2 linked regions of the Gloeothece verrucosa PCC 7822 genome follow. The protein of the gene in region 2 interacts with the protein of the main gene of each other region in a pairwise test. Links are inferred from orthologs where the notes say so. Each region holds a gene or a part of one and is shown on either strand. Other genes may lie near its edges.

The links.
Region 1: the proteins of gyrA (region 2) and gyrB interact in binary tests that used the Escherichia coli proteins (3 or more experiments, as listed by UniProt). The link is inferred for Gloeothece verrucosa PCC 7822 from one-to-one orthologs.

What each region holds. Positions count from the first base shown.
Region 1 is NC_014501.1:5,373,238-5,376,568, reverse strand. The notes cover bases 175-3,173. They hold gyrB (DNA topoisomerase (ATP-hydrolyzing) subunit B), read right to left. Parts: upstream 2,636-3,173; coding sequence 713-2,635; downstream 175-712. Other genes in these bases: CYAN7822_RS24100 (ADP-ribosylglycohydrolase family protein), read left to right, coding at 3,011-3,173; CYAN7822_RS24110 (CRR7 family NDH-1 assembly protein), read right to left, coding at 386-646; CYAN7822_RS24115 (hypothetical protein), read right to left, coding at 175-389. Outside these bases: more of CYAN7822_RS24115, read right to left, coding at 75-174; more of CYAN7822_RS24100, read left to right, coding at 3,174-3,331. UniProt on the Escherichia coli protein: DNA gyrase negatively supercoils closed circular double-stranded DNA in an ATP-dependent manner to maintain chromosomes in an underwound state.
Region 2 is NC_014501.1:2,211,972-2,215,445, forward strand. Bases 266-3,407 are described here. They hold gyrA (DNA topoisomerase (ATP-hydrolyzing) subunit A), read right to left. Parts: upstream 3,045-3,407; coding sequence 486-3,044; downstream 266-485. Outside these bases: CYAN7822_RS09745 (hypothetical protein), read right to left, coding at 40-261. UniProt on the Escherichia coli protein: A type II topoisomerase that negatively supercoils closed circular double-stranded (ds) DNA in an ATP-dependent manner to maintain chromosomes in an underwound state.

The sequences.
Region 1 (3,331 bases), 3.2 Mb from region 2 along the record:
AAAATCAAATTAATTAACAATATGAGAAGAACCAATAAGCATAACCGAGAAATTATGGCCTCTAGACCACTGTTTTATCGATCTGAAGGCGTTCGCCATCCCTGGGCCCAACGAGTGCGGCCATGGTTATATCCTTCATCGTAGTCTCTTGAGCGCCGAGGATTATCGTATCTGGCATCATTGTAACCATCTTCGAGTCCTCGTTCATATTCCTGCCTAGGAGCAACATAACGATGCCGTTGTCGGTTATTGTCGATCGCTTGATCGATGAGAATTACGCCGGCACCTATTCCCACAGCTTCGCCAAAAGACAAAGCTTTTACCACTGTAGGAAATACCATGTTGCTAAAAAGCACAAGTGTGGTACAATAGAGACCTAGTTTAGTCATAATTTTTCTAAGCGTACTATATACCATTGTAGGTATTGTCCAGGGCCAACATCAATCTCATAAAAATTTTCTATGAGGTGTTGGGCCTGTTTATCAATTGATGTAAACTTCTGTAACTCTCTCGGTAAGTCGTTTTGTCGAGTTTGTAATATGGCTTTGAGCTTTTCTAGCAACTCCTCATGTGTCAGGAATTGCTCATCTTGATCGGGTTCGAGGACAACATAACAGTCCTCTTGATACATGATTGAATCTGGCATAGGTTTTAAATAGGGAACAGGAAACCGGGAAGGGATTAGGTATTTTTCCTAACCCCTAAAGAAAGATTAGATGTCTAAGTCGGTCAGTTTTAATCGAGGTCCGTGAGTCTCAATAAACTCCCGTCGGGGTAAAACGCGATCGCCCATCAAAATAGTAAATAATTCTTCGGCTTTAGCCGCGTCTTCAATTTCCACTTGTTTAAGGAGACGGGTTTCAGGGTTCATGGTTGTCTCCCAAAGTTGTTGCGGCATCATTTCCCCTAACCCTTTGAATCGTTGAATCGAGTAATTAGCGTTGGGGGGAAGCTCACTAATATACTGTTGTAGCTCTCGCTCATTGTAACAGTAGCGGTGATTTTTGCCTCGCTCAACTTTATAGAGTGGAGGACAAGCGATATAAATGTAACCTTGATCGACAATTGAGCGTTGATAGCGGTAGAAAAATGTTAGTAATAAAGTCCGAATATGAGAGCCATCATAATCAGCATCAGTCATAATTATTATGCGATGATAGCGTAATTGTGCGGCATCAAATTCTTCTCCTTTAATGCCTAAACCTAATGCGGTAATTAGGGATTGAATTTCATTATTCTTATAAATTTTCGCATCATCTGTTTTTTCGATGTTGAGAATTTTACCCCGTAAAGGAAGAATCGCTTGAGAACGCCGATCACGCCCTTGTTTAGCCGAACCGCCTGCACTATCGCCCTCAACAATAAAGATTTCTGACTTAGCCGGATCTCTTTCGCTACAATCTGCTAATTTACCCGGTAAAGGCGAAGACTCTAAAACCGACTTGCGGCGGACTAATTCTCGGGCGCGTCGGGCGGCTTCTGCGGCTTTAAATGCTTGTACGGCTTTTTCGATAATACTATCGGCGATTTGAGGATGAAATTCGAGATATTCCCCCAGAACTTCTCCCACTAAAGAATCTACAATGCCGCGAACTTCGGTATTACCGAGTTTAGTTTTAGTTTGTCCTTCAAATTCAGGTTCAGGAACTTTAACGGAAATCACGCCGGTTAGCCCTTCTCTGACGTTTTCACCCGCCAAATTCGGCTCGTTTTCTTTAATTTTATTGCGTTTACGAGCAACATTATTAAGCGTGCGGGTAAGAACCGCTTTTAATCCTTCTAAATGGGTTCCTCCGTCAATGGTGCGGATATTATTGGCAAAACCGAGAAGATTATCATTATAGGTATCGATATACCACTGAAGTGCAACTTCTATTTGAATTCCGTTTCTTTCGCCTTGTACATAGATAATCTCTTCGTGAAGGGGTTGCTTTTCCCGACACATATAGGCCACATACTCTTTAATTCCCCCTTCATAACAGTAGCTTTCTACTCGGGGTTGTTCTAGGCGTTTGTCGCTAAAGGTAATTCTCACCCCTGCATTGAGATAGGCCAGTTCTCGTAAACGTCCCGCCAGAGTGCTATAGTCAAACTCAATCCCATCCGAAAAAATTTGAGTATCGGGTAAGAAAGATACAGAAGTTCCTGTAGAGTGATCGGTTTCTGGCTGACTTTCTAATGAGGTAACGGGAATGCCTCTTTCATAACGTTGAGTAAACCTTTTTTGATCGCGCCAGACAGTTACATTTACCCATTCAGAGAGGGCATTCACCACTGAAACCCCTACCCCATGCAACCCCCCAGAAACTTTGTAACCGCCGCCGCCAAATTTTCCGCCCGCGTGGAGGACGGTCATAACCGTTTCTAAGGCGGATTTTCCGGTGGTAGGATGGGTATCGGTGGGAATTCCTCGTCCATCATCAGTTACGGTGACAGAACCATCAGGATTTATATCCACTTCGATGTGAGTACAGTACCCCGCTAAAGCTTCATCAATAGAGTTATCAACGACTTCATATACAAGATGATGAAGTCCTCGCGGCCCTGTTGAACCGATATACATCCCCGGACGCTTGCGTACCGGTTCTAGACCTTCAAGAACTTGTATTTGTTCTGCACCGTAGTTGCTCGTCATATCTTTTTCCGAATACAGGCTTGGAGTCAGGGTTTGACCCCTTGATGACAAAATCTTCAAAAATTCTAACACAAAAGGGTTAAAGACTGCTTGAACCCAATTTGAAGAGATTTTTAAAAAGGGGTGCAGGGGCTAGTGTCCCCCAGGGTTAGCCAAGCTCATTGGTACTAATATATTAACCTAGAAAGGGAAGCTTTTAGCACTCAAAAGGCTATCAACAGAAATTAGACTTTATTGATTTAAAAGCAATCTGTTAAGAAATTATATTGATATGAGATTGATGTGAAATCTTTTGAGAGAGCCTGAGTTTATACACCTTGGGTCTATTTTCTTATAAAATAGCAACAGAAAAAAATAAACCTTCATTAAGCCATCATGCAGCTTTCACTTTTAAATCGATTTCAAGGGGGTTTACTCGGAGCATGGATTGGAGCATCCTTAAATAAAGAAAATAACCAACTTTCCCACCTAGATCAGCAACTGTTAGCTTGGATTAAACTGGCTATGAGTCTAACAAAGCTCCTCATTGACTCAGGGCAAATAACCCAAGAGAATTGGTTAGAAATTTTAGCACAACAGAAACTCTCAGAGCCGCTTTTTTTTCAAGTGCCTATAAGTAGCGCAATAATCGCTTTAAGCACTCTGCCTTTAGCGTTATTTTTTCACGATTCCCCCAGTCAATTTAAAGAGTATTTA
Region 2 (3,474 bases):
AACCAGGAAACGAGCATGACAACTTGTGCTGATATTGAATCATTGCTCAAAATCTTCAACAGTACGTTCTAGGAGATTTTCCTGTAAATGTTGATTGTGCTGTCTATCTTGAGTGAGTAATTCTCTAGCTCGTTCTTCAGTTTCATGATTAGTATTAGCCGCCATCTCCTGCACAGCACGACTAGAAAGATTATCTTGAAGATGCTCGCGTTCGTGTCGTTCCTCAACCATTAATTGACGGGCGTATTCTTCGGTATTCATAATAATTTTTTTATTATTGTTACTCTTATACTGTAACCTGAATTTGCACCTTTTTTTAAAAAAATGTATCTTCCGATACAGAAAAATTCATAAATAGTAATAAAACTTTGTCGAGTCAGAGAAGTGTTGAAAAAAAAAGAGTCAGGAGCTACGCTAAATAAGCTTCCTAACCTCTTTAATCCTTTATTTAATACCAATTGCGCTGATCGGCTTAGCCCGAAAACCTATTCTTCAGACTCATCATCTTCTCCGGCAGGAGGAACCAAAGCCACAGCCGCGATCGCATCATCATCATCCAAGCGTTGTACTCTAATCCCTGTAGCCATACGAGACTGAGGAGAAATGGCATCTACGGCCTGACGAATAATAATTCCTCGGCTAGTAACAATCATCATTTCGTCTTCTTGGTTGACAATATGGATAGCCGCTAACTGATCTTGAGCATTTTTAAACCTAATAGCCTTAACACCCATACCAGCACGGTTTTGCAGACGAAATTGATTAACCGGAACTCGTTTACCATATCCTCCTGTAGTAATGGCTAAAACCCAAGGACCGACATGGGTTTCTTCATTAACCAATTCTTCGCTTTCGAGATTTTCATCTTCGATCTCATCCTCAGAAGTTCCGATATTAGCCACCACTTGACCCGGTAAAATATCGACGCTAATAATCTCATCTGTGCCTTTGAGTTTCATAGAGCGAACGCCGCGAGCGGTGCGTCCTATAGGGCGAAGTTGTTCGTTATCGGCTTTAAAATGGATAGCCATCCCCTGACGAGTACCAATGATAATGCTATCTTCTTCTTTTGCCAGCCGCACCCAACGCAGTTGATCGCCTTCTGAGAGAGTAATGGCAATCAACCCGTTAGCGCGAATATTAGCATAAGCAGAAAGGGCTGTTTTTTTAATGTAACCTTGACGAGTGAGCATCACCAGATATTGATCTTCTGTAAACTCGCTGACAGCTACCATAGAGGTAATTTTTTCATCTTTCGGGATGGGTAACATTTGCACGATGGGAACCCCTCGCGCGGTGCGGGAACTACTAGGAATTTGATAGGCGCTGATCACATAGACCACACCGCGATCGCTAAAGAAGAGGATCTGATCATGATCGCAGCAACTTAAAAAGTGTTCTACCCCATCATCTTCTTTAATTTTGGCCCCGGATTTTCCTCGGGTAGCGCGACTTTGCTGTCCAAAGGTGTTAACTGGCATTCGTTTAATATAACCCTGTTCAGTTAACAAGATAACGGCCTGTTCATTAGCAATTAAGTCGATATCAACAATTCCCCCTTCTTCCTCGACTATTTGGGTTCTGCGGGGGGTTGCATGAGTGCTTTTGAGTTGAGTCAATTCTTCTTGAATGATTTGGTCAACCCGTTCGCGCCTTTGTAAGATATCGGTTAAATCAGCGATTTTCCGTTGTAACTCTTGATGTTCAGCCTGAATTTTTTCGGATTCTAGGGCAGTCAAGCGGCGCAGTTGCATTTGCAGGATAGCATCCGCTTGAACCTCACTCAGTCCAAATTGTTCGACTAATTCTCTTTTAGCGCTACTGGTATCAGCCGCCTGTCGAATGAGTTGAATGATCGGATCTAAGTTAGCTAAAGCCACTAATAACCCTTGCAAAATATGGTCTCGTTCTTCAGCTTTTCGCAATTCATAGGTAGTGCGGCGAATGATGACTTGGACGCGAAACTCAAGGAATACCCCTAAAAAGTCTTTAAGATTGAGAATTTGCGGTTCTCCATTCACCAGCGCCAACATATTTGCGCCAAAGTTAGCCTGTATAGGGGTTTGCTTATAGAGGTTGTTAAGAACGACCCTGGCATAAGCATCTCGTTTAAGTTCAATGACGATTCGCATTCCGTCGCGGTCACTTTCATCACGAATATCAGCGATCCCGTCAATACGTTTATCATTAACTAATTCAGCAATTTTTTCAATTAAAGCGGCTTTATTCGTTTGATAGGGAAGTTCAGTGACGATAATGGCATCTCGGTCCGGACGGCCTCTGTGTTGGATCGTTTCTATTTCAGCCACACCGCGCATGGTAATTGAACCCCGTCCGCTTATATAAGCATCCTTGATGCCGGAACGTCCTAAGATTTGTCCGCCGGTGGGAAAGTCGGGTCCGGGGATATATTTCATTAATTCGATATTGGTAATTTCTGGGTTATGGATCATCGCGATCGCCCCATCCACTAATTCTCCTAAATTATGGGGGGGGATATTGGTGGCCATTCCCACAGCGATTCCAGAAGAACCATTGAGGAGTAATTGAGGCAGTCTAGCAGGCAGTACCACAGGTTCTTGTTGAGAACCATCAAAGGTATCGATAAAGTCTACGGTTTCTGCTTCGATATCTCTGAGGAGGGCGTTAACCGAGAGGTTTTGTAGCCGACATTCAGTATAACGCATGGCGGCGGGGGGATCATTATCGATGGAGCCAAAGTTTCCATGGCCTTCTATTAGGGGATCGCGCATGGAGAAATTTTGCGCCATCCGCACCAAAGCGTCATAAACTGCTGTATCCCCGTGAGGGTGATATTTTCCCAATACTTCTCCCACTACCCTAGCGCACTTTCTAAAGGGACGATCAGGGGTTAGTCCGAGTTCATACATGGCGTAGAGTATACGGCGATGCACAGGTTTTAGACCATCCCTCGCATCAGGAAGCGCCCGTCCTACGATCACGCTCATGGCGTATTCTAGGTAAGATTGGGACATTTCGCTGCTGAGATCTGTGGGAATTATCCGCTCCGGCTGGGTGGTCATAGGGTAAAAATCTCCGTTTTCGTGAGCTTAAACTAATAATTTTGGTAAAAATAAGGATAAGTTCGGGTTTCTTATCCTAAAATCTCGGAAATATTACAAGTTTTTTCTTTATTTTAACACGCGACAGTGGGCTTAGGAGAGTGCTTACCCTCGTTTGCGACTCCTGAGTTCCGATTCTCGATTCCTAAGCTTACAGTTAACTGCTGTTGTCGGTGATACTTATTGTCAATTTGTCAATGCTTTTTTTAACTTTTGTTTTAATCGAAGCTTATCACGGTAAATTTGGGCAAATTAAAGATTTTTTTTTCTATAAATTGAACGAACAATGGATGATTTTATGTATAATTTCATGTATAAGAAGACACTTTAATGTCTAAAAATTTTTCCAAAATCACTACTTAGATAGATGTTCAAATTCCCCCGTTATGCG